2 regions of the Amycolatopsis sp. NPDC021455 genome follow, and region 1 is predicted to be linked to the other one. Evidence: riboswitches for the same ligand, from Rfam matches in the RefSeq annotation. Region 1 holds a riboswitch; the other holds the start of a gene.
What was found. A riboswitch is a leader RNA that binds a small molecule or an ion and turns the genes downstream of it on or off. The one in region 1 is predicted to bind S-adenosylhomocysteine.
Positions count from the first base shown of each region.

Region 1 (14,572 bases):
GCACCGTCGTCGGTTCGGGGGTTCGGGTGGCGGAGTCCCCGACGCGGGGCGAAGCCCCGGATGGCACCGGCACCTTCGAGCCGGTCACGGCGGCGGCCGACGGCGAACCGGTCGCCGTCGGTGCCCTGCCGCGCCGACGCCCGGGCGCCCTCCCGCGCGAGACGCCGGTGCCGCGCAAGCCCAGCCCGCGGCCGCGGCCGGTCGAGCGGGCCACCGGCGGGACCACGCCCAGCGGCCTCCCGCGCCGCGTGCCCGGCAGCATCCGGGGCGCCGCGCCGGAACCACCGCCACCACCGACGCCGCCGGGGCAGGACACCTCCGCTTCCGGGCACGAGCGGCTGCTCGCCGACCTCGGCGCGTTCGCCGACGGCGAGCAGGCCGCGCTCGCGGAGAACCGCACCCAGCAGGACGAAACGCCCGGAGGAACCACCTCGTGAGCGCTCCCCACCCCGCCCCGGCCGATTTCGCCTGGCTGCTCGACGACTTCGTGCGCAAGGTGCACGGCGTCAGCCACGCGCTGATCATGAGCGTGGACGGCTTCCCGCTCACCGCGTCGGACTCGGTCGGCGAGGCCGAGGCCGAACAGCTCGCCGCGATCGCCAGCGGCCTGCTTTCGCTGGCCGGCAACAGCGCGGCGCTGTTCGGGAAGGGCACCTGCGAGCAGATCATCATCCGGCTGACCCACGGCTACTTCCTGTTCATGGGCATCGGTTCCGGTGCCGGACTCGCCGTGCTGACCTCGGGCGAGGCGGACATGAAGGTGGTCGCCTACGAGATGACCCAGTTCATCACCAACGCCGGCCACGCGCTCACCCCCGAGGTGCGCGCGGAACTGCGCCAGGTGCTGACCGCGCGCCGGCCCCGGGCGTGAAGGAGGTGATGTCCGTGTCCACCGTGTCCGAACCCGACAGCCCTCTGGTGTGGCGCAGCCGCCGGATCCGGGCGTACGCGCTCACCGGCGGCCGGACCAGCACGCGTCACCAGCTGCTGGTCGAGACGCTGGTTTCGGTGCCGCGGTACGACCCCGCGCTGAGCGACGCGCTCATGCCCGAGTCGCGCTCGCTCTACGAACGCGCCCGGACGCGGTGCTCGATCGCCGAGCTGTCGGTCGGGCTGGACCTGCCGCTCGGGGTGGTGCGGGTGCTGATCGGGGACCTCGCCACCCAGGGCGCGGTCTTCGTCCACCCGACCGCGCACGCCTACCACCACGACACCAACGTGCTCGAGAGGATCCTTGATGGGCTCAAGCGGCTCCCCGCCTGAGGGCGATCTGCTGGCGATCTCCGCGAAGATCGTCGTCGCCGGGGGCTTCGGTGTCGGCAAGACCACGTTCGTCGGGTCGGTGTCGGAAGTGCCGCCGATGAGCAACGAGGCGTGGATGACCGAGGCGGGCGCCGGCGTCGACGAGATCCCGCCCGGCGGCAAGTCGACCACGACCGTCGCGATGGACTTCGGCCGCATCACCCTGCGCCCGGACCTGCTGCTGTACCTGTTCGGCACGCCGGGCCAGGCGCGGTTCTGGTTCCTGTGGGACGACCTGAGCCGGGGTGCGCTCGGCGCCGTCGTGCTGGTCGACACCAGCCGGATCGACGAGTCGTTCGCGGCGATCAACTACTTCGAGAACGACTCCGAGCTGCCGTTCGTCGTGGCGGTCAACCAGTTCGAGGGCAAGCCGGTGCACGACCTCGAAGAGGTGCGCGACGCCCTCGCCCTCGACCCGGCCGTCCCGCTGGTCACCTGCGACGCCCGGGACCGCGCGTCGACGATCGCCACCCTGACCGAACTGGTCGGCCACACGCTGTCGCTCGCGGTGCTCTCCGGCCCGGCCGGCCGCGAGCTCGCCGGCAGCGCCCCGCACGCCTGAGCAGGAGGAGAAGAGCCGCATGCGCAAGGTCCTGGTCGTCGGTGCCGGGCAGTCCGGCCTGCAGCTGGCCCTCGGGCTGCAGGCGAAGGACTACGACGTCACGGTGATGTCCGCGCGGACCCCGGAGGAGATCCGGGGCGGGCGGGTGATGTCGACGCAGTGCATGTTCCACGACGCCCTGCAGCACGAGCGGGACCTCGGGCTGAACCTGTGGGAAGCCGGGACGGTGAACGTCGAGGGCATCGGGATATCGGTGGCCGCGCCGGACGGCGGCCGCGCGCTCGACTGGTTCGCCGAGCTGGACCACCCCGCGCAGTCGGTCGACCAGCGGGTGAAGATGGCGGGCTGGCTGGAGCTGTTCGAAGACCGGGGCGGCAAGCTCGTCATCCACGGCGTGATGACGTCCGAACTGGACGCGCTGGCCCGGCTGTACGACCTGGTGATCATCTCGGCGGGCAAGGGCGAGCTGGTCCAGCTGTTCGACCGCGTGCCCGAGCGGTCGCCGTTCACCCAGCCGATGCGTGCGCTTTCGCTGGTCTACGCCCACGGGGTGGGCCCGCGGCCGGAACACCCGGACAAGCCGGGGGTGCGGTTCACCATCGTCCCCGGCGTCGGCGAGCTGTTCATGATCCCGGCGTACACGCTGAGCGGCAACTGCGACATCCTGTTCTTCGAAGGCGTGCCCGGCGGGCCGCTGGACTGCTTCGACGACCGCCCGGGCCCGGACGAGCACCTCGCGCGCCTGCTCGACCTGATGCGGCGGTTCGTGCCGTGGGAGTACGAGCGCTGCCGCGACGCGGAGCTGACCGACGCCAAGGCGACGCTGGCCGGCGGGTACACGCCGGTGGTCCGCAACCCGGTCGGGACGCTGCCGGGCGGCGCGACGGTGCTGGGCATGGCCGACGTCGTCGTGGCCAACGACCCGATCACCGGGCAGGGCTCGAACAACGCGAGCCACTGCGCGGCGACGTACCTGGACGCGATCCTGGCCCACGGCGACCGGCCGTTCGACGCGGCGTGGATGGACGCCACCTTCGAGCGCTACTGGGAGTACGCCGGGCCGGTCACCGAATGGACCAACGCACTGCTCCTGCCGCCGCCCCCGCACGTGCTCGAGATCCTCGGGGTCGCCGGCCAGAATCCGGCCGTGGCCCGGCGGCTGGTCAACGGATTCGCCGACCCGACGGACTTCCGGCACTGGTTCATGGACCCCGCACTTTGGGAGAAGTACCTGGCAGAGGTCTAGATCGGACTGTCGCCGGGGCACTATTCGGGCTACGGTTGTCACGTAGCGTGAAGGCGACCTCGGAGGTACGTGGCATGCGGGCGATGTGGAAGGGCTCGGTGTCGTTCGGGCTGGTCAGCATCCCGATCCAGCTGTACGCGGCCACCGAGAACAAGAACGTCTCCCTGCGCCAGGTGCACGAGGCCGACGGCGGGCGCATCCAGTACAAGCGGTTCTGCACGATCGACGGCGAGGAAGTGCCCTACGCCGAGATCGCCAAGGGCTACGAGCTGCCCGACGGCGAGATGGTGGTGATCACCGACGCCGAGATGGCCGAGCTGCCGCTGCCCACCCAGCGCACGATCGACGTGCTGGAGTTCGTGCCGCTGGAGTCGATCGACCCGATCCAGTACGACCGGACCTACTACCTGGAGCCGCAGAAGAACGCGGTGAAGCCGTACGTCGTGCTGCGGGACGCGCTGCACAAGTCGAGCCAGGTGGCCATCGCGAAGGTCGCCGTGCGGCAGCGGGAGAGCATGGCGGTGCTGCGCGTGCACGCCGACGTGCTGGTGATGACGACGATGTTGTGGCCGGACGAGGTCCGCGAGCCCGACTTCCCGTTCCTGCGCGACGACCCGCCGCAGATCCGGCCCCAGGAGCTGTCCATGGCCGGGTCGCTGATCGACTCACTGGCCGAGCCGGTGTTCGAGCCGGAGAAGTACAAGGACCACTACCGCGAGGCCCTCGAGGAGATGATCGAAGCCAAGGTCGCGGGGGAGGAGACGACCAAGCCCGCCGCGGTCACCGCCAAGGCCGACGTCGTCGACCTGATGGCGGCGCTGCAGGCCAGTGTGGACGCCGCGAAGAAGTCGCGTCAGTCCTCTTCGGAGCAGTCCGATGAGGACGCCAAGCCGGCGGCTGCGAAGAAGAAGCCGGCGGCCCGCAAGCGGGCCCCGAAGTCCGCTTGAGCCACCGGCGTCCGTCACGGAAGGGTGATCGGTCCGACACGCCGTCCCGCTGCCGCGTCCGCGTGCTTTCCGGGCCTACCTTGAGGTCCTGAGCACGATCGCGGAAGGGTGGCCCGTCATGGAATGCGCCTCTTGTGACGCGGGGATCGATCACTGCCACGGCACGCTGGTGATCCACCCGGAAGGCGGATTCACCGAGTGCACCGACGCGGCCTGCGGGGACGGTGACCGCGTCCGGCACGCGCTGATCGTCGACTGCCGGGCCCTCGCCAACGGCTGCGGGTGCGTGGCCGTGCCGCGGAAACCGTTGCTGCGCAAAGTTTCCTGAGCCTCCCGCCAGGATCCGTGAAGGCCTTCCCGCCGGGCTTCGCCGCCCGCCGGGGAGGCCTTCACGGCGTTCGGACGGCGTCAAGGGCGTAACACGATCGTGTATGCAGCTGTGTACACGGGCTTGGCAATGTGCTAACACTAACGGGGTCCTTCGGCTCTCCCTCCCCCTCGGAGCCGGAGGACCCTTTATTTTCCCGGGTGTCCCGGGAGCGGACATGTCAGTGTCTGATGTACAGTTCACTGCATGGTGACCTGTGAAACGCGGGAGGCGGCGCTCGCCCGGATCGGGCGAGCCCTGTCCGATCCGACCCGCTGCCGGATCCTCACCGCGCTGCTCGACGGCCCGGCCTACCCCGGGCGCCTGGCCGCGGAACTCGGCCTGAGCCGGTCCAATGTGTCCAACCACCTGTCGTGCCTGCGGGGCTGCGGGCTCGTCGTGGCCGGCTACGAGGGCCGTCAGGTGCGCTACGAGATCGCCGACGCGCACCTGGCCCGCGCCCTGCGCGAACTCGTCCAGGTCGTCCTGGCGGTCGAACCACGGGAAGACTGCGAGGACGAGCCGGTGGGGGCGCGATGAAGCCGGAACCGGCCACGAAGACCTGTGCGGACGGCTGCTGCGCGCCCTCGGTGGTGTCGCCGGACCGCCGGGCGGTCCTGGTGCGCCGCGTCCGGTTGCTGGTGGCGGCGACCATCACCTACAACGTCGTCGAGGCCGTCGTCGCGCTGACCGCCGGTGCCGCGGCTTCGTCCGGAGCCTTGATCGGCTTCGGGCTCGATTCGGTGATCGAAGTCGCTTCGGCGGTCGCGGTCGCTTGGCAGTTTTCGGGTGCCGACCCGGAAGCCCGCGAACGGCGGGCAATGAAGGCGATCGCGATTTCTTTCTTCGCGCTCGCGATTTACGTGACGGCCGAGGCCGTGAGTACTTTTTTCACGGGCGCCGCGCCGGAAACTTCCCGGACCGGAATCGTGCTCGCGGCCATTTCGCTCGCGGTGATGCCCGCCCTCTCCGCGGCGCAGCGCCGGGTCGGGCGGGAGCTCGGCTCGGCCAGCGCGGTCGCGGATTCGCGGCAGACCCTGCTGTGCACTTGGCTTTCCGCCGTCCTGCTGGCGGGGTTGCTGCTCAACGCCCTGTTCGGCTGGTGGTGGGCCGATCCGGCCGTCGCCCTGGCCATCGCCGCCGTGGCGGCGAACGAAGGCCGGACGGCCTGGCGCGGCCAGCACTGCTGCTGACGCGCGCCAGGCCGTGGCGAGGTCTCCCTAAAACCAGCGGCGCGAAGCGCCTCCGTTGAGGGTGGTGGTGGGGAGGAAGGCGGATCAGTACCAGTGCGCCCGGCCACCGATCCGGCGGCCCGTGCCGCCCAAGATGGCCAGTGCCACGCCGGCCACCGCGAGAATGATACCGATGGTGTACAGCACCGGGATGCCCACGATGAACCCGATGACGAGGAGAATCACACCGAGAATGATCACTTGACACACTCCTTCGCATGAGACCCGGCCCGGCTCCGTGCCGTCCGGGCGGATGCGCTCTCGACCGGAGGATGGCCAGTTTCCCGATAAACCAAACTACGGCGAATGGAGCAACCTCGGATCAAACCCGGATCAGTACCGATAGTGATCGAGCTTGTACGGACCCTCGACGTCGACGCCGATGTACTCCGCCTGCGCCTTCGTGAGCTTGGTGAGTTTCACCCCGAGCGCGTCGAGGTGCAGCCGGGCCACCTTCTCGTCGAGGTGCTTCGGCAGCCGGTGGACGTCGGTCGCGTACTCGCCGGGCTTGGTGAACAGCTCGATCTGCGCGATGGCCTGGTTGGTGAAGGAGTTCGACATCACGAACGACGGGTGCCCGGTCGCGTTGCCCAGGTTCATCAGCCGTCCCTCGGAGAGCACGATGATCGCGTGGCCGTCCGGGAACGTCCACTCGTGCACCTGCGGCTTGATCTCCTTCTTCACCACACCCGGCAGCTTCGCCAGGCCGGCCATGTCGATCTCGTTGTCGAAGTGCCCGACGTTGGCGACGATCGCGTTGTGCTTCATGCGGCTCATCTGGTCCGCGGAGATGATGCCGAAGTTGCCGGTGGTGGTGATGAAGATGTCGCCGGTGGCCACCACGTCGTCGAGCTCGACGACGTCCAGTCCGTCCATCGCCGCCTGCAGCGCGCAGATCGGGTCGATCTCGGTGACCGCGACCCGGGCGCCCTGCCCGCGCAGCGCCTCGACCGCGCCCTTGCCGACGTCGCCGTAGCCGCAGACGACCACGCGCTTGCCGCCGATCATCACGTCGGTGGCCCGGTTCAATCCGTCCACAAGGGAGTGCCGGATGCCGTACTTGTTGTCGAACTTGGACTTCGTCACGGAGTCGTTGACGTTCATCGCGGGGAAGAGCAGCTCGCCGTCCTTGGCGAGCTTGTAGAGCCGCTTGACGCCGTTGGTGGTCTCCTCGGTGACGCCGCGGATCTCCTTGGCCATCCGGGTGAAGCGGTCGCCGTCGGCCGCGAGGCTCGCGCGGAGGGTGTCGAGGATGATCCGGTACTCCTCCGGGTCCTCTTCGGACGGTTGCGGCACCGCGGCCGCCGCTTCGAACTCGACTCCCTTGTGGACGAGCAGGGTGGCGTCGCCGCCGTCGTCGAGGATCATGTTCGGCGCCTGGCCGCCGGGGAAGGCGAACAGCTGGTCGGTGCACCACCAGTACTCTTCGAGCGTCTCGCCCTTCCACGCGAACACCGAGGTGCCCGCCGGGGCGTCGACGGTGCCCTCCGGGCCGACGACGACCGCGGCGGCGGCCTCGTCCTGGGTGGAGAAGATGTTGCAGGACACCCAGCGCACCTGCGCGCCGAGCGCCACCAGGGTCTCGATGAGCACGGCGGTCTGGACGGTCATGTGCAGCGACCCGGCGATGCGGGCCCCCTTCAGCGGCTGGGCCGCGGCGTATTCCCGGCGGATGGCCATCAGGCCGGGCATCTCGTGCTCGGCCAGCCGCAGCTGGGTACGGCCGGCGTCGGCCAGCGAGAGGTCGGCGACGGCGAAGTCGAGGCCATTGCGGGTCTGCAGTTTGTCACTCATTTTCGGTGCACTCCGGAAATCGTCGACGGAACGCTCGGGAGGCAGCGCGGAAGTCCTTGCGGACAACGAAAAAGGCACCTCCCTCGCGGGAGGCGCCCTTGGAGTCGTGGTCCGGGCCGAGCGTGGCGGAAGAGAGTTCCGTCGCAGCGCCTCTCGGCCCGGAACCAGGATGGCAAAGCCGCGCCGACGCTGTCAAGCGAGGGGGCGAGCCAGGAGAAGAAGGGGGTTCAGAGCAGATGCGCGCGTCGCCAGACGCCTTCGACGACTGACCCGCAGCGTTCGTAGACCCGGCGGGCGCCGGTGTTGCGCCCCAGCACGCGCAGCGTCATCTTGCGCGCGCCACGCTGCCGCGCTTCGGTCACGGCGGCGTCGACCAGCTGTCGTGCGATGCCGAGCCGCTGCTGCTCGGCGACGAGGAAGTTTCCGGGCCGCGCGTCCTCGTCGAAGAAGGGCGTGCCAGGCGGGGGTGCCGGCGCGGAGGACACGACCGAGGTCCGGCTGCGCTGGTCGATCTCGGCGAGCGCGGCTTCGTCGTCGATGTGCGCGGTGCGGATCGGCCGATCACCGGCTCAGTGTTCCCCAAGCCTCCTTGACGATCCCGGCGAGCTCCCGCGGGTCGCCGTTGCCCTCCCTGCTCAGGGTCCGGATCGTGACGGTCAGGGCCGGCCCGCTGCGCTGGCAGCTCGTGACGAACGACTGGTCCGGATCCGGTGTCGAGCCCAGTGCGGCCGGGTCGTTGTGCAGCAGGCACTGGACATCGCCGACGCGGACGAGTTCGGTGTCCGGCTTGGCCATGCCGAGAGCCTGGGCGTCCTGGTACGGGGCGAACAGCTCCGGCGAGGGCGCGCGCACGGCGATCAGCTGGAATCCGCGGGCGAACTTGTCGTCCCGATACTCCTGGACGACCGCGCCCGCCCCACCGTAGGCCGCCGACACGGCGGCGCCGGTCTCCCGGTCGGCCTTCTCGACGCGGGCGATCATGGACTGTCCCTTCACCTTGTCGAGCTTCGCGATCGCCTCCTCGGCCCGGCTGAGCCCGCCCAGGTTGGCCGGCGCGGCCGGGGCCTGCCCGCTCGGGCCGCCGAGCAGGCTCAGCACCAGCCATGGCACGCCGACCAGGAACGCGCCGGCGAGGACGCCGATCAGGCCGACGGCGACCGGGCGGGCGAGCAGCGGGCGACGCGGTTCCGGCTGCGGCACCGGTACCTGCTGCGGTGGCGGTTCGAGCGGGAAATCTGCGGTCACCCGGAAATCCTGGCGCAGTTCGGAATGTCCCGGGAAGGCATTTTTGCGGTCACCGCTCAGAGCAGATGCGCGCGCCGCCAGACGCCTTCGGAGCGGCCGCCGATCAGGCCCGCTTCGCGCAGGAACGGCACGATCTTCTCGGCCATCCAGCGGCGCGTCCGGTGGAAGTGCGGGTTCGCGAGCGCCGCGGCCCGGCCTTCGTGCGGGTCGATCCCGACGCTGCGGTAGATCCGCGGGTCGACCATGCTGTCGACGACGCCGTAGGCGACGAGCGCGGTCCGCAGCCGGTGCCGCCGCAGGCTCGCCTTCGACAGCTTCGGTGTCTCCCGCAGCACCTCCTCCTTGGCGAACCGGACATGCCGGGCCTCCTCGACGACGTGGATGCGGTTGACCGAGCGGATCAGCGGCTGGATGCCCTCGTCGTCCATCATCGACCGCTGCAGCCGGTCGGTGGTCTCTTCGGCGACCAGCACGGCGGCGAACATCGACGGCCCGGTGGCGGTCGCGCCGAACACCTTCGCGGCGCGGTGCACGACCTTCGGGACGCCGTAGCGCGGGACGCCGAGGCGCTCGGCGGTGCGGGCGAACATCACCGAGTGCCGGGTTTCGTCGCCGATCTCGGTGAGCGCGTACTGCGCGTGCTCGGTGCGCGCGTCGAGGTCGAAGACGTAGCGGGCGAGCAGGTGCATCAGGATGATCTCGAACCACAGGCCGACGCTCATGATGCTGGCGATCTCGTGCTTGGACAGCTCGATCCGCTGCTCGGGTGTCAGCTTCGCCCACAGATCGGTGCCGTAGAGCGACACGCGCTCCAGCGGCATGTACGCCTTGTCCTCGGCGAGCGGCGCGTCCCAGTCGACGTCGACGTACGGGTCGTAGGAGTTCTTCGCGGAGCTCTTGAGCAGACGAGCCGCGATGACGTCCCGGTCGCTCATGGCCGCCTTCAAAAGTAGGGGGTACGCGACGTACTACTTACTTCGGGGAGCGTACACCGCCCGCCCCGTCCTGAGTAGGCTTCCGCCGTGACCAAGGTCGACGGACGGGCGGCGCGCTGGGCGGGCCAGCAGGAGCGGCGGCGCGCGGAGTTCGTCGACGCGGCACTGGAGGCGATCGCCGAGCACGGCCCGGACGTCTCGACCGAGCAGATCGCCGAACGCGCCGGCGTGGCCCGCACCCGCCTGTACCGCCACTTCGACGGCGCGGCCGACCTCCAGCGGGCGATCGCCCGCCGCGCGGCCGAGCTGGTGACCGCCGAGCTGGCGCCGCTGTGGCACCCCGAGGGCTCACCGAACGAGATGATCGCGGCGGCGATCTCGACGCACCTGCGCTGGCTGACCGAGCACGCCCAGCTGCACCGCTACCTCGTCCGGACGCTGCCGGCCACCCCGGAGGGCGCCGCGGACGTCCGCGGCACCATCGCGCGGCACCTCAGCGCGCTGTTCACCGGCTACCTGACGGCGTTCGGCCTCGACCCGGCGCCGGCGGACACGATCGCGTTCGGCCTGGTCGGGTACGTCGAGTCGGCGACGACCCGCTGGCTCGACCACCCCGGCACGCTCACCCTGGACCAGCTGACGGCCCAGCTGACGGGCACGATCTGGGCGATGCTGGACCACACGCTGCGGGCCGGCGGCGTCGAACTGGACCCGGACCGGCCGTTGCCGTTGCCGGACGAGCTCACGGACGGGAGATAGTCGTCGTGGTTGCAGCCGACGACGTGGACGGCGAGGGCAGATCGGTCCGGCCGGAGTTCGACTCGGTCGGCGTCGGCGTCGCCGAGGCTGGTGAAACCGAAGACGTCACGGCCGGTGGCGTGCCGGTCGTCGAAACGGGAGCCGGCGCCGCCGCATGCTGTTCCGACGAGTTCGGTCGATCGTGGTGGGTGGTCGGCGTGTGTTCCGGGGGCTTGCTGGGGCTGTCCGATGGTGTGCTCGAAGACGCCGGTGCCGGCGACTGGCTTGTCGCCGGGGTTGTCGTTCCCTCCTGAGGCTTCGAGCTGCCAAACAGCAGATAGTAGATGAGCGCGGAGGCTCCGGCCAGCGTGATCAACAGCGCCACTTTTGTCGTGGTGTCTATTCTCTTTTTCGAGGTGCTTTCTCTGTCGTACCTCACGGAAAGTCGACTGCCGTTGGATTTCGACCTGGAAGAATCGCGATCGATCGTCGCGGTGAGTTTGTCTTTTCTGTCGACGTCTTGCGTCGTGTTGTCGTCGCTCACGACCGATCGCTCCTTGGCTCCCGCAAGGTTCTCGCTGGTGAACCTTCCCCGGCAAGGTAGCGCGGACGGCTGAAACACGTTCGGGGGACCCCGGTGACCGATCGGTCCACTTCAGACTCTTGTGGTTTGTCAAGTTGGATTCGCTCGGTCGAGTTCACTCATTGGCGTGGTTTTTTGGAGTCGGTCTTCCTGGAACCAATGGCTTTAGTCCTCGCGCGGGAACTCGGCCCGCACACCCAGGAGCCGCACCGCGCGGGTCAGCTCGAACATGCCGAGCACCTCCTGCGCCGCACGGCCGATCTCGGCGGCGTCCGACGTCGGCTCGGGCAGGGTGACGCTGTGCGTGTGGGTCAGGAACGGCACGAACCGCACCTTGACCGCGACCCGCGCCGCCGGCCTGCCCTCGTCGAGGACGTCCTGGGCGACGCGCTTCGCCAGCGCGGAAACCTCCGACGCCATCTCGGCCGGATCCGTGAGGTCGCGCTGGAAGGTCGTCTCGCGGCTGCGGGACCGGGCCACCCACGGCGTCGCGCTGACGTCGGCGTCGCTGATCCCGCCGCCGAGCAGCCGCAGCCAGGGGCCGGTCTTCGGGCCGAAGCGCGCGGCGAGGGTCGCCGGGTCCGCGCCGGCCAGGTCGAGGACCGTGTGGATGTCCATTTCGGCGAGCTTCTTCGCCGTCTTGCCGCCGATGCCCCACAGCGCGTCGGTCGGGCGCGCGGCCATCACGTCCCACCAGTTCTCCCGGGTGAGCCGGAAGATCCCGCCCGGCTTCCCGAACCCGGTGGCGAGCTTGGCCCGCAGCTTGTTGTCGCCGATCCCGACCGCGCACGACAAGCCCGTCTCGCGCGCCACCGCCTCCTTGATCGCCACCGCCAGCGCCTCGGGGTCGGCCGTCTCCGCCCCGACGAACGCCTCGTCCCAGCCCAGCACCTCGACCACGACCGGCAGCTCCCGCACCGCCGCCATCACCCGCGCCGACACCTCGAGGTAGGCGTCCGGGTCACTGGGCAGGAAGACGGCGTCCGGGCAGCGCCTGGCGGCGATCCGCAGCGGCATGCCGGACTGGACGCCGAATTCGCGGGCCTCGTACGACGCCGTCGCGACGACGGCGCGCTCGGCCGGGTCGCCGTTGCCGCCGACCACGACGGGCCGTCCGCGCAGCTCCGGGTGGCGGGCGATCTCGACCGCGGCGATGAACTGGTCGAGGTCGACGTGCAGGACCCACTTCACGCCGCCCAGTCTCGCCTCAGATCCGGTGCCGCGCCACGTGCGTCCAGACCGTCCCGGTGAGGGCGATGATCCCGCAGAGCGTGACGCCGGGATCGGGCAGCACCAGCCCGAGGACCAGCAGCGTCACGGCGATGGCGTCGAAGACGATCAGGAGGGCGCTCCGGAACGCGCGCGACTTCGGGCGCCTGCCGTCGCGCAGCGCGGCAGCCAGATCGGGGTCACTGAGCTCGAGACTGCGCTCGATCTTCTCGAGCTCGGTGCGATCGTGGTGACTGAGCATCGGGGGTACTCCTTCGGCGCCGAACCCGCCGTATCGCCGTAGCGAATACCCAATCGTCCTCCCGGCGAACCGCCGAACGCCTTCTCATTTCGTGCTTTTTTCTGGTCCGACCGGGTGATACGCGCTCGGTGACCGCGTTCTGCCACGTTAAGTTGCCCCTCGAACGTGTCTGGTGACGGCCCGGACGACTGTGGGGACGCTCGGTGTGGCCGGTTTCTCCCTGTGTGCCCGGGTTCCCTTCAAGCAGCCGGAGGACCCCATGACCTTGCCCACCGAACCGATCGGCAGCATCCCGCGGCCGGACTATCTCCTCGACGGCCTCGGCGAGTTCGCCGCCGGGCGGATCGATGCCGCGGCGCTCGCCGAGCTGGAGAGCCGGGCGCTGGCCGACACGCTGAGCCGGTTCGAGGAGACCGGCTCGCCGGTGCTGACCGACGGCGAGCAGGGCAAGCCGAGCTTCGCGACCTATCCGCTGGCGGGGCTCGACGCGCTGGCCCCGGACGGCGTCGTCATCCCGTTCGCCGACGGGCACACCCGGCAGCTGCCGCGGCTCACCGCGGGCCCGTTCCGCTACGCGACCCACGCGGACTCGTACCTGACGCGGGCGAAAGCGCTCACGGACAAGCCGGTCAAGCAGGCGGTGATCGCCGCGTCGGCCCTCTCGCTGATCTACCCGGGCGACGGCATCGACGGCTACCCGCGGGAGCGGTTCGTCGCCGACCTGGTCGATGCGGCCGAAGCGGACATCCGGGGCAGTCTCGAAGCGGGTGCCGACAGCGTGCAGATCGACTTCACCGAGGGACGGCTGTCGCTGAAGCTTGACCCGTCCGGCGGGCTGCTGCGGCAGTTCGTCGACCTCAACAACGCCGTGCTGGACCGGTTCACGGCGCAGGAGCGCGCGAAGATCGGCGTCCACACCTGCCCGGGCGGCGACCAGGACTCCGTGCACAGCCTCGACGTCGACTACGCGGGCCTGCTGCCGGCGTTGTTCGACCTCCGGGCCGGGCGCTTCTACGTCGCGCTGGCCGGCGAAGGCGACCCGGAGCGGACGCTCGGGCTGATCGCCGACCACCTCAAGGCCGACCAGCGGGTGTTCGTCGGCGTCACCGACCCGATCGACCCGCGGGTGGAGACCCCGGAGGAGGTCCGCGACCGCGTCCTGGCCGCGGCCCGGATCGTGTCTCCCGACCGGCTCGGCACCTGCGACGACTGCGGGTTCTCGCCGTTCGCCGACGACACGTCGACCTCGCGCGACACCGCGTTCGCGAAGATCAAGGCCCGGGTCGAAGGGACGCGGCTGGCGTCGGAAAAGCTGGGCTGAGGTCGCCGAAGAACCGGCGCAGGGCGCCGACCACGCCGGCAAGGGTGCCGAACCACAGCACCGTGCCGGCGGTGGCGATCGCGGTGAGTTCGACCGTCCGCGGGGTGGCGCCGTCGGCGGGCAGGAACTGGGGGAGCAGTGCCAGGTAGTACACGGCGACCTTGGGGTTGAGCAAGTTGGTGAACAGGCCCTGGCGGAAGGCCGTCCGGGCGGTGAGCGGCCGCGTGCCGTCGCCGTCGCCGAGGTCGCGGTACTCGCCGCGGCGGACGGCCAGCCAGGGCTTGACGCCGAGGAACACGAGGTAGGCGGCGCCGGCGAGCTTGACGACGGTGAACGCGATCGCGGACGCGGTGAGCACGGCGGCGACGCCGAGCGCGATGGCGGCGGACCCAGGTGAACACGCCGAGCGCGATCCCCGCGCCGGCGGCGATCCCGGCGCGCCTGCCGCCGGTGAGCGAAGAGCGCGTGACGACGACGAAGTCCGGCCCCGGCGACATCGCCCCCAGCACGACGACCAGCAGGAACGAGGCGGCGGTGGCACCGGGGAGCGTGCCCCGAGGGTACCGGCCGCCGTCGATGTTCGAATTTGAACTTCGTGTAGGGTCGATCTTGTGGGTGACTCGAGGGGTGAGGACATGACGGCCGTGGTGCGGACGCGGGTGCGCATTCCCCTGCGGCTCGACGGCGGCGTCGCGGTCGACGCCGAGGCCGTCACGTTCCGCGGCCTGGCCGACGGCGGCGAGCACCTGGCCTTCGTCCTGGGCACGCCCGGCGAGGTGCCGCTGGTGCGGCCGCACTCGGAATGCCTCACCGGCGACGTCTTCGGGTC
Region 1 is NZ_JBFACT010000029.1:2,097-16,668, reverse strand. It holds gene AB0G28_RS27880 (ATP-binding protein) at 1-437, shown strand, start outside; gene AB0G28_RS27875 (roadblock/LC7 domain-containing protein) at 434-871, shown strand; gene AB0G28_RS27870 (DUF742 domain-containing protein) at 880-1,263, shown strand; gene AB0G28_RS27865 (ATP/GTP-binding protein) at 1,238-1,864, shown strand; gene AB0G28_RS27860 (styrene monooxygenase/indole monooxygenase family protein) at 1,884-3,110, shown strand; gene AB0G28_RS27855 (Ku protein) at 3,185-4,057, shown strand; gene AB0G28_RS27850 (hypothetical protein) at 4,176-4,385, shown strand; gene AB0G28_RS27845 (metalloregulator ArsR/SmtB family transcription factor) at 4,632-4,964, shown strand; gene AB0G28_RS27840 (cation transporter) at 4,961-5,617, shown strand; gene AB0G28_RS27835 (hypothetical protein) at 5,702-5,857, opposite strand; gene ahcY (adenosylhomocysteinase) at 5,990-7,450, opposite strand; S-adenosyl-L-homocysteine riboswitch at 7,534-7,611, opposite strand; gene AB0G28_RS27825 (GNAT family N-acetyltransferase) at 7,678-7,935, opposite strand; gene AB0G28_RS27820 (hypothetical protein) at 8,012-8,695, opposite strand; gene AB0G28_RS27815 (diiron oxygenase) at 8,752-9,630, opposite strand; gene AB0G28_RS27810 (TetR/AcrR family transcriptional regulator) at 9,718-10,389, shown strand; gene AB0G28_RS27805 (hypothetical protein) at 10,395-10,682, shown strand; gene AB0G28_RS27800 (hypothetical protein) at 10,713-10,985, shown strand; gene AB0G28_RS27795 (DNA polymerase IV) at 11,117-12,142, opposite strand; gene AB0G28_RS27790 (DUF3040 domain-containing protein) at 12,159-12,422, opposite strand; gene AB0G28_RS27785 (cobalamin-independent methionine synthase II family protein) at 12,682-13,743, shown strand; gene AB0G28_RS27780 (LysE family translocator) at 13,694-14,101, opposite strand; gene ribA (GTP cyclohydrolase II) at 14,379-14,572, shown strand, end outside.

Region 2 (14,572 bases), on a different contig from region 1:
GAAAACGTCGCCCGATGAAGTCGTCATCCTGTGCACTCCTGATCTTCGGATCGGTGAAGCCGGTGCCCCTCCGTTGTCATCCAGTCTTGGTGCGCGGGATGCTCCGGTCATGAGTAGCGCTCTACTCGGCTTCGCGGCGGCGGGCGGCGCCGATTACCTATGGGCCGTCGCCGGGGGTACTCCCCGGCTCCGGCCGGCCCACCACCGAAGCGAGCTCGCGGCGCCCGGAGATACCCAATTTCGCGTAGACACCGTGCAGCACGTTGTCGACCGTCCGGACCGACACGACGAGCCGGTCCGCGACCGCGCGGCTCGTGAGCCCGGTGGCCACCAGCCGGGCGATCTCCAGTTCCCGGACCGTCAGGTCGAGCGGGGTGTCCAGCAGTGCCAGGGCCGGCGTCGCCGCGTCCTCACAGGACGCCAGCCACCCCTTGGCCCGCTGTGCCGACGTGACCGCGCTGCCGAGTTTCCCCGCGGCGCGGTGGGCGCGGGAGGCCTGGACCGCGGCTTCCGCGGCGAGCAGCCGCGAGCCGGTGTCGGCGAACGCCGTCGCGACGGCGTCCAGCGCGGCCGCGTCCGCCGCCGACGCGGCCCGCGCGTGGTCCGCGTACAGCGGCCCCAGGAGCCCGCCCACGTCCGGGGGCGGATCCGCGTCCACTCCGAACCGGACCAGGTCGTGGCGGATCTCGGCCGCGACGGCGAGCCTGCCCGACGCCTCGGCGGCGGCCGCGGCTTCGGCGGCGAGGTCCGCCGCCCGGGACGTTTCGCCCCGCGCCGCCGCCGCCCAGGCGCGCGCCCACCCGCCGAGCGGACCCGGCAGGTCGACGTCCTCGGGCCGGCCGCTCATCGCCGTCGCCCGGCCCAGCGCCGCCGCGACGGCGGGGCGGAACTCGTGCGGCTGGTCGTGCCCTTCGACGGCGAGGGCTTCCCGCAGCCGGCGGATCGCGCCGCGGACGTCGCCGTAGGCCAGCGCGACCGTGCCGAGCGACGCCGCCGCGCCGGCGAGGGCCGGGCCCCAGCGGTCGCCGACCGCGTCCCGGTAGCCGGCGCCGGCCAGGTCTTCGGCTTCTTCGAGCCGGCCCGCCCGGCACAGCGCGACGATCCGCGCGTGCTCCAGCCGGACCCGCGCCCCGGGCGCGGAGGCGTCGGAGATCCGCGCCGCGATGGCCAGGCCTTCTTCGACGACGCCGAGGCACGCCTCGGTGCGCCCGGCGTCGGCCAGGGCCCCGGCCGCGACGACCAGCGCCCCGAGCCGGAGCGGGTCGCCGCGGCGGTTGCGGTCCAGGACCGGTCCGAGCAGGTCGAGGGCGGTCCGGCAGACACCGGCCGCCGCGCGCAGCGCCGCCCGGGCGGTGACCAGGTCGTCCGCGGTCCCCGACACCGCCGTCTCCGCGGTGTCCAGCACGGCTTCGGCGTCGTCCGCGCGTCTCAGGCCGAACGCCAGGTTGAGCGCACGGGTCGCCGCGACGCGGGCGTGTTGCGCGTCCGAAACCGTCTCGCCGGCCAGCTCGGCCAGCAGGGCGTCGGCGTCGGCGTGCCGCCCGCCGGCGATCCGGACCTGGGCGAGCAGGAACTTCGCGCCGAACCCGCCGCCCGACCGGACGGCTTCCGCCGCCAGCTGCTCCGCCTGCGGGAAGTCCTTGCGCAGCAACGTTTCCGCCGCCGCGCGGACGAGCTGCGGGTCGATCGGCAACCCGGCGGCCAGCCGCCACCGCACCAGCCGGGGCTTGTCCTCGGCGCGCCGGGCGCCGGTGAGGTCCAGGGTCTGGGCGAGGATCCGGTAGGTGTCGCGCTGGCGCAGCGGAGACGTCCGGCGCCGGATCACCTCCGCGTAGAGCGGATGCGCCAGCCGGACGTTCAGCCGCCGCCCGGTGCGTTCCGACACGACGAGCCCGGCCTGCTCGGTGGAGGCGAGGACGCGTGCCGCGCCGAGCCGGACCAGCGGTTCGCAGCCCAGCGGCTCCCCGAAGGCCAGCAGTTCCAGCAGCCGCCGTTCGTCGGCGTCGACCCGGTCGGTGCGGGTTTCGATCAGCTCGACCAGCCGCGGGGTCGCGGTCAGGGTGCCGCTCCACCGCCACACACCGTCCACGGCCGACAGCGAACCGCTGTCCAGCCCGCCCTGGATCAGTTCGCGCAGGAACAGGGGGTTGCCGAGGGACAGGTGCCACAGCCGGTGCTCCGCCCCGTCTTCGAGCCGGCCGCCCAGCGCCGCGGTGATCAGCTCGGTGGTCTGCGGGCGGGTGAGCTCGCGGACGTCGAGCCGTTCGGCGACGCGGTCCTTCCACATCGCGAACACCGGGTCCGGCACGCTCACCCCGTGCGGCGCGATCACGATCACGAACGCCGACGCGGTCGCGGCCAGCTGGTGCACCAGGGTCGCGGACAGGTCGTCGAGCAGGTGGGCGTCGTCGACGCAGAGAACGAGACGCCGTCCTTCCGCGCCGCGGGTGAGGTGGCCGGCGACCTGGTTGAGCCGGTGCGCGCGGTCCGCCGTGCCGTCGGCGCTGCCGGGCAGCAGGTGCGCGAAGGCGCCGAACGGGATGGTCGAAGCGGAGGACATCGCGCGCACCCAGTGCGTGCGCGCGCCCCCCGCGGCGAGCTCGGCCAGCAGCACCTTGGCCAGGCGCGTCTTGCCGGCGCCGGCGCGCCCGGTCAGCAGCAGCCCGCACACTTCGGCGTCGGCCAGCGCCCGGCGCGCGAGCACCAGTTCCTGCTCGCGGCCGACCAGCGGCCAGTCGTTCGCCACACCCACTGCCTCCCCACCCCTCGCCGGTTTCCCGGTGATTGCGCACACCCGTCGCTCGGATAATGACTACGCCGGGCCCGCCCGAGTACCGGATCGGCGCAGCGATTTGGCATAGATCGGCGAACGGCGCGAAAAATAGGACACATCGGACAGTCGATCTTCGATTTCGTGAGCATTTCCCGAGCATTCCGCGGAAACCGTGATCAAAGGTTCCCCGGTGATTCTTTTTCCGGTGTCACTGTCATTCCTGGGACGCACGACGGCACCACCGCGTTCCACCCGAGTCCGAGACAGCGTCCCCATCGGACGGCCAGGATGAGCCAAGCCCCGTTCTCCGACGTGAGGATCCGAGGATGACCCGATTGCCCGCGCTCGCCGTCTCCGCGCTCGTCGCCGCGGCGGTGCTGACGCCCGCCACGGCCCACGCCGCGAGCCCGCCGTTCACCGGCTCGGTGTTCCGGGCCACGCACAACAGCTATTCGGGCGACGTCGACGGCGCCAAGGGCGCTCTGGCCTACCAGCTCGACCACGGCGTGCGGTTCGTTGAGCTCGACGTGCACGACAACGGCTACGCCACCACCCACGACTACGCGGTCGGGCACGACTCGCCCGGCGACCTCGTCGACCACGGCGGCGGCAACCCGGCGTCGAACAACCTCCGCGACTGGCTGGCGGCGGTGAACACGTGGGCAGCGCAGCACCCGGCCGCCGCGCCCATCGTCGTCATGCTCGACCTCAAGGACGACCTGACCGACAACCCCTCGTTCGCGGCGGGCAACCTGACCGCGCTCAACCAGGAACTGGAGTCGGTGTTCGGCGGACGGCTGCTGCGGGCGAAGGACTACCCGGCGGCGCAGCCGGACGTCGACGCACTGCGCGGGCGCGTGCTGCCGCTGCTGTCCGGCGACGGCGGCTCCCGCACGGAGTACAAGCGCGACGTCGGCTACCACCCGGCGGTCGCGCTGAACGGCCGTGGCCAGGTCGTCGAGGTGCACGACTCCGGGGCGGGCGGGCTCTGGTACTGGACCGGGACCTACGGCACCGACGGGCGGGTCACCTGGCTGCGGCACGGGAAGTACGACAACGGCCGGACGCCGGCCGTCGCGCTCGGCGACGACGGCGACCTCGTCGAGGTCCATCAGTCCGAGGGCGCGTCCACGCTCTGGTACCACGTCGGCAAGCTGGGCGCGGACGGCGAGATCACGTGGCAGGCCAGCCACCAGTACGACAACGGCGTGCTGCCGACGGTCGCCTTCACCGACGCGACGCACCTGCGGGAGATCCACCAGAGCCAGAACACCAGCCAGAACTGGGACTGGACCGGCGTGCTGTCGGGCACCACCGTGTCGTGGACCGGCAACGCCAAGACCTCCGACGCACGGTTCGCCAAGGTGACGGCCACCGCCGCCGGCCGCACGGTGTCCGTGTGGACCGGCGCGGACGGCCCGACCCCGGCGCAGACGCTGCGGGCCGACACCGACCGGGTCGCCGGTGACCGGATCCGCTACCGGCAGGTCGCGTTCGACGAGTTCCAGAAGGGTGACGGCGCGGAGCTCCAGCAGGGCGCGCTGTTCTACGGCGCCCCCGCATCGGAGTCGGCGTTCATCACCGCGGCCCGCCAGTCGGGCAAGCTGGTCCGCGGCTGGGACTTCGACTCGCCGAGCCAGGCGACGACACCCCTGGCGAGCTACCCGGCGACGAACCACCCGTACGACTCCTGGTACCGGAACCTGCTCGCCCAAGCGGGCGCGGTCGAGTAGCGGGCCACCGGCGAGGAGTCCGGAACTGTCGGTGCCCTCCGGTAACGTGGAAAACGGGGGGCGCCCCCGCACACTGACGCACACTGACGACGGCCGTCAGCGCTTCGCCAGTGCCCGGTAAGCCGCCGCGGCGACGCTCTGCCGCATGAAGAACCTCTCCGTCCTGATCTCCGGCGCGAGCATCGCCGGGCCCGCTCTCGCGCACTGGCTGACCCGCTACGGCTGCACCGTCACCGTCGTCGAACGTGCGCCGGGCGTGCGGCCCGGCGGCCAGGCCGTCGACTTCAAGGGCGCCACCCACCGGACCGTGCTGGCGCGGATGGGCGTCCTCGACGAGGTCCTCGAGCGGCAGACCGGCGGCCAGGACCAGACGATCGTCGACGCCGCCGGGCGCCCGCGGGCGGTGATCCCCGGCGAGTTCACCGGCGGCGAAATCGAGATCCGCCGCGGCGACCTCGCCGAGATCCTCTACGCGCACGCCCGCTGCGAGTACCTCTTCGGCGACACCGTCACGGCGCTCAGCGAGGCCGCGGACGGCGTCGACGTCACCTTCGCCCACGCGCGGCCGCGCCGGTTCGACCTGGTCGTCGGCGCCGACGGGATCCACTCGAACGTCCGGCGGCTGGCGTTCGGCCCGGAACGCGACTACGTCGAGTACCTCGGTTACCACTACGCGCTGGCCGAACTCGGCGAAAAGGTCGCCGGCAGTGAAGCGGTGATGTACAACGAGCCGGGCCGGATGGCCGCCGTAGGCGGGCCGAAGGCGCAGGCGTTCTTCGTGTTCGCCTCCCCCGAGCTGGACTACGACCGCACCGACACCGGCAAGCAGCGGCAGCTGCTGATGGACGCCTACCAGGGCGCCGGCTGGCGGGTACCGGAACTGATGGCCGAGATCCCCCGGGCCCGCGAGTTCTACCTGGACTCGCTCAGCCGGGTCACGATCGACCGCTACTCCCGCGGCCGGGTCGTGCTGCTCGGCGACGCCGCCTACGGCAACACCCTCGGCGGCTTCGGGACCGGCCTCGCGGTCGTCGGCGCGTACGTGCTCGCCGGTGAGCTCCTCGCCGCGGACGGTGACCACCAGGTCGCCTTCGCCCGCTACGAGGACCAGTTCCGCGGCTACGCCAAGATCGCGCAGCGCGGCAGCGCGGGGCCCTTCCTCGCGCCGCCGTCACCGCTGCGGATCAAGCTGCGGGACTGGACGTTCAAGTCCCGCGTCCTGCTCGGCCTGATGCTCAAGGCGACCGACAAGTTCGCCACGGACATCGAGCTGGCGGACTACGCCTCGGGCTCGTAGGCCAGGTTCGGCCGCAGCCACTGCTCGACCTCGGCGACCTCGACGCCCTTGCGGCGCGCGTAGTCCTCGATCTGGTCGCGGCCGAGCCGTCCCACGGTGAAGTAGCGGGAGTCCGGGTGGGCGAAGATCAGCCCGGACACGCTCGCCGCCGGCGTCATCGCGAACGACTCCGTCAGGCCCATGCCCAGCTCGTCCGCTCCCAGCAGCTCGAACAGCTCGCGCTTCTGGCTGTGGTCGGGACTGGCCGGGTAGCCCAGCGCCGGGCGGATGCCGCGGAAGCGCTCCGCGTGCAGGTCTTCCAGCTTCGGCTGGGCGTCCGGCTCGAACCAGTCGCGGCGGGCCCGCAGGTGGATGTACTCGGCGAACGCCTCGGCGAGCCGGTCGGCCAGCGCCTTGACCATGATCGCGCGGTAGTCGTCCTGCTCGGCTTCGAACCGCTTGGCCAGCGCCTCGGCGCCGTGGATGGTCACGGCGAAGCCGCCGAGGTGGTCGCCCGCCGGGGCGAGGTAGTCCGCCAGGCAGCGGTTCGCGCGGTCTTCCGGCTTCGCCGTCTGCTGCCGCAGCATGGGGAACCGGACGTGCGAGTACTCGCCGTCGAGCAGGATGTCGTCGCCTTCGCGGTGCGCGGGCCAGTACGCGTACGCGCCCTTCGCGGTCAGGCTGCCGTCGGCGATGATCTGGTCGAGCAGCGTGTTCGCGTCGTCGAACAGTTCCCGGGCGACCGGCTGGTCGAGGATCGCCGGGTACTTGCCCTTGAGCTCCCACGCCAGGAACAGGAACTGCCAGTCGACCATCTCCCGCAGCTCGGCGATCGACGGCGTGAGCACACGGACCCCGGTGAACAGCGGCGCCGGCAGGTCGTCGAACGCCACGCGCTCGGGGTTCGCGCGGGCCTGCTCGAGGCTGAGCATCGGGCGGCGCTGCTTGCTCGCGTGCTGCTCGCGCAACACCTCCTGCTCGGCCCGGTTCTTCTCGGCCAGCACGATGGAGCGGTCCGGGTCGAGCAGGTCGGACACCACACCGACCACGCGCGAGGCGTCCAGCACGTGGACCGTCGCGTTGTCGTAGGCCGGCGCGATCTTGACCGCGGTGTGCTGGCGGGACGTCGTGGCGCCGCCGATGAGCAGCGGCATCTTCAGCCCGCGCCGCTGCATCTCGGTGGCCACGGCGACCATCTCGTCCAGCGACGGCGTGATCAGCCCGGACAGCCCGACCGCGTCGGCGCCTTCGGTGACCGCGGTGTCGAGGATCTTCCCGGCCGGCACCATCACGCCGAGGTCGATGACCTCGTAGTTGTTGCAGCCGAGCACGACGCCGACGATGTTCTTGCCGATGTCGTGGACGTCGCCCTTCACCGTGGCGAGCACGATCTTGCCCTGCCCGCCCGTCGACGCCAGCCGGCCCTCCGCGCGGGCCTTCTCCTTCTCCGCCTCCATGAACGGCTCGAGGTAGGCGACGGACCGCTTCATCACGCGCGCGCTCTTGACCACCTGCGGCAGGAACATCTTGCCGGAGCCGAACAGGTCGCCGACGATCTTCATGCCGTCCATCAGCGGGCCCTCGATGACTTCGAGGGGCCGGGCGAACTGCTGCCGCGCCTCTTCGGTGTCTTCCTCGATGTAGTCGACGATGCCGTGCACGAGCGCGTGCGAAAGCCGCTCCGCCACCGGGCCTTCGCGCCACGACAGGTCCACGACGCGCTTGGTGCCGCTGCCCTTGACGTTTTCGGCGAAGCTCACCAGCCGGTCGGTGGCGTCTTCGCGCCGGTCGAACAGCACGTCCTCGACCAGTTCCAGGAGGTCCGCCGGGATGTCCTGGTACACCGCGAGCTGGCCGGCGTTGACGATGCCCATGTCCAGCCCGGCCTTGACGGCGTGGAAGAGGAACGCCGAGTGCATCGCCTCGCGCACGACGTCGTTGCCGCGGAAGGAGAACGACAGGTTGGAGATGCCGCCGCTGGTCCGGGCGCCGGGACAGCGCTCCTTGATCCGGGGCAGCGCTTCGATGAACGCCTTCGCGTAGCCGTTGTGCTCGGCGATGCCGGTGGCGACGGCGAGGACGTTCGGGTCGAAGATGATGTCCTCACCGGCGAAGCCCGCCTGCTGCGTCAGCAGGTCGTACGCGCGGGCGCAGATCTCGACCTTGCGGTCGGCGGTGTCGGCCTGGCCCCGCTCGTCGAAGGCCATCACGACGACGCCGGCGCCGTAGTTCCGGATGGTGCGGGCCTGGGCGAGGAACGGCTCCTCGCCCTCCTTGAGGCTGATCGAGTTGACCACGCCCTTGCCCTGCACGCAGCGCAGGCCGGCTTCGAGCACGCTCCACTTGGAGCTGTCGACCATCACCGGGATCCGGGCCACCTCGGGCTCGGTGGCGATCAGGTTGAGGAACGTCGTCATCGCCTGCTCGGAGTCGAGCAGGTCGGCGTCCATGTTGACGTCGAGCAGGTTGGCCCCGCCGCGGACCTGCTCCAGCGCGACGTCGACGGCGCCCTGGTGGTCGCCGGACTCGATGAGCCGCCGGAACCGCTTGGACCCGGTGACGTTGGTGCGCTCGCCGATCATGACGAACCCGGTGTCGGCGCCGATACCGAACGGCTCCAGCCCGCTGAAGCGCGTGTGCGTGCGCGGAGCCGGTACTTCGCGCGGCCTGACGTCCTTCGCCGCGGCGGCGATCTTCTCGATGTGCGCCGGTGTCGTACCGCAGCAGCCGCCGACCAGGTTGACCAGGCCGTCCCGGGCGAACCCGCCGAGCAGCCCGGCCGTCTCCTCCGGCGTCTCGTCGTAGCCGCCGAACGCGTTCGGCAGCCCGGCGTTGGGGTGGCAGGCCACGTAGGTGCCGGCGAGCCGGGACAGCTCCTCGACGTGCGGGCGGGCCTCCGCCGCGCCCAGTGCGCAGTTGACCCCCACGATCAGCGGTTTCGCGTGCTCGATCGAGGTCCAGAACGCCTCGACGGTCTGCCCCGACAGCGTCCGGCCGCTCAGGTCGACGATGGTGACGGAGATCCACAGCGGCAGGTGCGGGGCGACCTCGCGGGCGGCGGCGACCGCGGCCTTGCAGTTCAGCGTGTCGAAGATCGTTTCGATGAGCAGCAGGTCGACGCCGCCTTCGGCGAGCCCGGCGATCTGCTCGGCGTAGGTGGCCTTGACCTGCTCGAAGGTGACGGCGCGGTAAGCCGGGTCCTCGACCTTCGGCGACAGGCTGAGCGTGACGTTGAGCGGGCCGATCGACCCCGCGACGAACCTGCCGCCCGCTTCGTCGGCGGCCTGGCGGGCCAGCTGCGCGCCGCGGACGTTCATCTCGTGGACGTGCGCCTGCAGGCCGTAGTCGGCCTGGCCGATGCTGGTGGCGGTGAAGGTGTTCGTCGTGGTGATGTCCGCGCCCGCGGCCAGGTACCGGCGGTGGACGTCGAGGATGACGTCCGGGCGGGTGAGGTTCAGCAGGTCGGGGTCACCGGTGACGTCGTGGGTGTGGTCGCCGAAGCGGTCGCCGCGGTAGTCGGCCGGGGTCAGCCCGGCGCCCTGCAGCATGGTGCCCCAAGCGCCGTCGAGCACGGCCACCCGCCGGTCGAGCAGCTCACGCAGACGCGTTCCGGACTCGTGCGGGGTGTTCACCGGCAGCCTCCCTCGGTCGGGAGGCGCCCTTGGTTGGTCATTCCCGGCCGAGCGTGGCGGACCCGGTGGTCCGTTGCAGCGCCTCTCGGCCTGTGGTCGAGAGTACTGGAACCGGCCCGTCGCACGCCATCCCGGTGCGCCGCGGCGTCCACCCACTGGGACACCGTCCGTCCACAATGGATTATCCGAGTCACTCCACACCTCCGTCGGCCGATCACGCGCACCTGCGGGCACCGAGTGTGCCAGCCCGATATCGAGCACCTCTGAAGGTCACTCAAGGTAGCCGACCATTCCCGGAGCGCGACGGCCGGGCGGCTTGAAAACTGAAACACGTTCTAATACGCTCCGCGGGTGGACTACGGAATCGTGCTGTTCACCAGCGACCGGGGCATCACCCCGGCGGCCGCGGCGCGCGCCGCGGAGGCCGCCGGGTTCGCGACCTTCTACGTCCCCGAACACACCCACATCCCGGTGAAGCGCGCGTCGCCGCACCCGCGCACCGGCGACGCGTCCCTGCCCGACGACCGCTACAGCCGGACCCTCGACCCGTGGGTCGCGCTCGCGACGGCGGCCGCGGTCACGACCCGGATCCGGCTCTCCACCGCCGTCGCCCTGCCGGTCGAGAGCGACCCGATCACGCTCGCCAAGACCATCGCGAGCCTCGACCACCTCTCCGGCGGCCGGGTCACGCTCGGCACCGGGTTCGGCTGGAACGTCGACGAGCTGACCGACCACGGCGTGCCCGGCAACCGGCGCCGCACCGCGCTGCGCGAGTACCTCGAGGCGATGAGTGCACTGTGGACGGAGGAGGAAGCGTCCTACGACGGCGAGTTCGTCTCCTTCGGACCGAGCTGGGCGTGGCCGAAGCCGGTCCAGGCCCACATCCCGGTGCTGCTCGGCGCCGGCCCGACGGAGAAGACGTTCCGCTGGATCGCGCGCCACGCGGACGGCTGGATCACCACGCCGGCCGACAGCGACCTGGACGGGCACGTGGCCCTGCTGAAGGAGATCTGGGCCGCCGAAGGCCGCGAGGACGCCCCGCGGATCTGCGCGCTCGGCGAGCGACCGGACCCGGAACGCCTGGCACACCTGGCTGCCCTGGGCGTGACCGAGACGATCTTCGGTCTCCCGGACCGCGCGCCGGAGGAAGTCGAAGCCTGGATCGGGCGGCTCGCCGGGAAGCTCACGCTCGCCCCCGCGCACTGAGCCTTCCGGTACGGCTCATCCGGCGTGCCCGGCGGACGGGAGGTGGACGACGACGTCCAGGCCGCCCGCCGGCCGAGCGGCGATGGCGATCTCACCTCCGTGTGCGGTCACGATCGCGTCCACGATGGACAAGCCGAGGCCGATCCCGCGGCCGGGGTGGATCCGTGCGCCGTCGCCGCGGACGAACGGCTCCCGGAGCCGGCCGACGGTCTCCGGCGCGATCGGCACGCCACTGTTCCCGATGCGCAGGAACACCCGCCCGTCCGTGCCGCCGGTGGCGACCTCGACATGGCCTCCGGAACGGTTGTGGCGGACGGCGTTGTCGACCAGGTTGCCGCACATCCGTTCCAGCAGGACCGGTTCACCTCGGACCGGTGCGGGCCGCAGGTCGGCTCGCACGGTGAGGTCCACGCCGTCGAGGCTGTTCGCCACGACCTCGGCGAGGTCGACGCGGTGCCGGCGGCCGGCGCCGGCCTGGCTGCGGGCCAGCACCAGGAGTCCGTCGAGGATGTGCCGGCTCCGCTCGACGGCGGTCCGGACGTCGCCGGTCATGGCCAGCAGTTCTTCGGTACCGGGCCGGCTGTCGAGGGTGACGTCGATGGCGATGCGCATGGTGGTCAGCGGGGTCCGCAGCTCGTGGGCGGCGTTGGCGGTGAACATCCGCTGGCTCGCGAGCACCCGGTCGCGCTCGGCGACGCCGTCGGAGATGCGGTCCAGCATCCCGTTGACGGTGGCGGCCAGGGTGGCGAGCTCGTCGGCGGGCGCGGTGACCGGCACCCGCTCGGACAGGTTCTCCGCCGAGAGGCGCCGTGCGGTGGCGGAGATCGTGCGGAGGGGCCGCAGTACCCGCCCGGCCACCAGCCATCCCACGACCGCGGCGAGCGCGGTCACCACCACGAGCGCGATCGCGGCCTGGGTGACGAAGTCGGTGAGGGTGACCGCCTGGATCGAGGGCGGCAACGGCGGTATCCCCGCCGGCCCCGGTGCCGGGCCGAGGGTGATGACCGAGACCCGATGACCGCCGTTCCCGCGCAGCAGCAGGTAGGTGAGCGTGGTCAGGAGGGCGCCGGCGGCGAGAACCAGTGCGGCGTAAAGGATCGTGAGCCGGCCGCGGGCGGTCACGGGACGATCCGGTAGCCGGCACTCGGCACGGTCCCGACGAGCGGCGGGTCGCCGAGCTTGCGCCGCAACGTACCGACGGTGATCCGGACCGCGTTGGTGAACGGGTCGGCGTGCTCGTCCCATACCTTGTCGAGCAGCGTTTCCGCGCTCACCACCGCTCCTCCGGCGGCGAGCAGGTGCTCGAGCACGCCGAACTCCTTGGGCGTCAGGTGCAGGAGCCGGCCCGCGCGTTCCGCGGTGCGCCGTGCCGGATCGAGCACCACGTCGCAGGCACGCAGGACCGGCGGAATCGCGGGCGTGCTGCGGCGGGACAGTGCCCGTACCCTGGCGACGAGCTCGGAGAACGCGAACGGCTTGCCGAGGTAGTCGTCGGCGCCCAGCGTGAGCCCCTCGACCCGGTCCTCGACCGTGCTGGACGCGGTGAGCATCAGGATCCGCGCCGCGCCCCGCCCGGCGAGCTCGCGGCACACCGCGTCCCCGTGCACCACGGGTAGATCCCGGTCCAGGACGACGACGTCGTAGGGCGTGACCACGCACTTGTCCAGCGCGGTGCGCCCGTCGGACGCGACGTCGACGGCGAACCCGTGCTTACGCAGGCCGACCGCGACGTACTTGGCCAGCGGTTGTTCGTCTTCGACCAGCAGCACCCGCACGCGGGCAGTGTCCCGCGCGCGACATATGGATCACGTATGGGCCGGCCATCGGTCCTCGATCGGCCGTGCTCGGTAGACCTTCGGCCATGACCACGACACGACGATCCGTCCTGGGCCTGCTCGGCGCTTCCGGTGCGATGCTCGCCACCGGCGCCGTCGCCGGAGCGGCCGCCGCCATCCCCACCTCCGTCGACGTGCGCGCGTTCGACCGGTTCGTCAGGGAACAGGCGGCCATGGACGCGTTCTCCGGCAGCCTGCTGCTGGTCCACCGGGGACGGCCCGTGCTGGCCAGGTCGTACGGCCGGGCCAACGACACCGCTCCCAACGGCCCGGACACCCTGTTCGCCATGGCCTCGGTGACGAAGCTCTTCACGGCGGTGGCGATCGCTCAGCTCGCGCAGGCCGGCAAGATCGCTTACACCGGCACACTGGGCACTTATCTGAGCGGTTTCCCCGCCGGGATCGCCGACACCGTGAAAGTCCACCACCTCCTCACCCACACGTCCGGCCTCGGCGACACCTTCACGATGCCCGGGTACCTGGAGGAAGCGCTCACCTGGACCGAGGTCGACCAGGTGATGAACGGCACGACGGACTACATCCGGCGGACCTCACCGGAGTTCGCGCCGGGAGCCGGGTCCCGCTACAGCAACGCCGGCTACCACCTGCTCGGCGCGATCGTGGCCCAGGTGTCCGGGAAGTCCTACTACGACTACGTGCGTGAGCACGTGTTCCGTCCGGCCGGCATGACCAGCACGGACTTCCACACCAGGCCACAGTGGCACACGGACCCCCGCATCGCCCACCCCTACGCGAAACAACCGTCCGGCGGACGCGCCGACACGATCGACCAGCGGCTGTACGTCGGCACTCCCGCCGGCGACGCCTTCACGACGTGCGCCGACATGGCCCGTTTCGCGTCCGCGCTGCAGGGCTCGAAGCTGCTCGACCGCGCCTTCACCGGCATCACGCTGAGCGGCAAGGTGCCACCCCCGTCGCAGCCGGGCCCGCCGCCCGGCCGGACGCCCGGGGCTCCGCACGTCGCCTTCCAGTGCTACGGCCCGGTGACGCTGCTGGTGAACAACCAGTGGGTGACGGGCCACGGTGGCGGCGCTCCCGGCACGTCGACCGACTTCCAGATGTACCCCGGCACCGAGTGGGTGACGGTGATCCTGAGCAACTACGACTACGACGGCGGGCCCCCGCCGGTCGTGATGAAAGCGCGCGACATGATCACCGCGTGACTTCCGAGTACTCCCCGCACTCCGACGCGGAACAGCACACCGAACCGGCGGGACACGGACGAATCCGTGCCCCGCCGGTGTCCGACTCCCCGGGTCAGCTCTTGACCGCGACCCCCTGCCGCGCCCGGAGGTCGAGCTCGATCTGCTCCAGCGTGCGGCCCTTGGTCTCCGGGACCAGCCACTTGGTGAGCACGAACAGCACGACGTTGATCCCGGCGAAGACGAACATCGAGCCGCCGATGCCGAGGGACTTCGGGTCGGAGATGAGCGGGAACACCGCGCTCACGATGCCGGTCGACGCCCACAGGACCACGCTGCTGACGCCCATGCCGGTCGCGCGGTACTTCAGCGGGAAGACCTCGGACATCATGACCCAGACGACCGCGCCCCAGCCGAGCTCGTAGCCGACCAGGTAGAGCACCATCATCACCAGCATCAGGATGCCGCGCGTGCCGGTGTCGTGGACGTTCAGCACCACGAGCCCGGCCGCCACCAGCGTGATCACCATGATCACGTTGCCGATGAGCAGCAGCGGCTTGCGGCCCCAGCGGTCCACCACGAACACGACCCACGCGGTGAACAGGAACTTCGTGACACCGAGCAGCACGCCCGACAGCAGCGCGGCCTGCGTGGCGAAACCGAGGCCGATCAGCATCGTCGGGAAGTACGCGTTGATCGCGTTGACGCCGCTGAACTGCTGGCCGATCGCGAGCAGCAGCGCCACGACCAGCATCGGCCGCACGAACCCGGAGAACAGGTCGCGGATCCGCGGCTTGTCCTCGGTGTCGAGCCGGATGACCTCGTGGATGGTCGCGATCTCCTCATCGAGGTTCACGGTGTTGCCGTGCGCGCTGGCCAGCACCCGCCGGGCCTCGTCCTCCTGGCCGTTCTTGACCAGCCACCGCGGCGTCTCGGGCAGGAACACCAGGCCGA
Region 2 is NZ_JBFACT010000039.1:51,578-66,149, forward strand. It holds partial or broken gene AB0G28_RS32385 (hypothetical protein) at 1-18, shown strand, start outside; gene AB0G28_RS32390 (AAA family ATPase) at 158-2,746, opposite strand; gene AB0G28_RS32395 (hypothetical protein) at 3,100-4,506, shown strand; gene AB0G28_RS32400 (FAD-dependent monooxygenase) at 4,652-5,803, shown strand; gene metH (methionine synthase) at 5,785-9,414, opposite strand; S-adenosyl-L-homocysteine riboswitch at 9,429-9,507, opposite strand; gene AB0G28_RS32410 (TIGR03619 family F420-dependent LLM class oxidoreductase) at 9,766-10,620, shown strand; gene AB0G28_RS32415 (ATP-binding protein) at 10,636-11,742, opposite strand; gene AB0G28_RS32420 (response regulator transcription factor) at 11,739-12,395, opposite strand; gene AB0G28_RS32425 (serine hydrolase domain-containing protein) at 12,482-13,639, shown strand; gene AB0G28_RS32430 (sugar porter family MFS transporter) at 13,734-14,572, opposite strand, start outside.
Region 2: linked by a shared signal. The riboswitch ahead of metH (methionine synthase) and the one ahead of ahcY (adenosylhomocysteinase) in region 1 are both predicted to bind S-adenosylhomocysteine.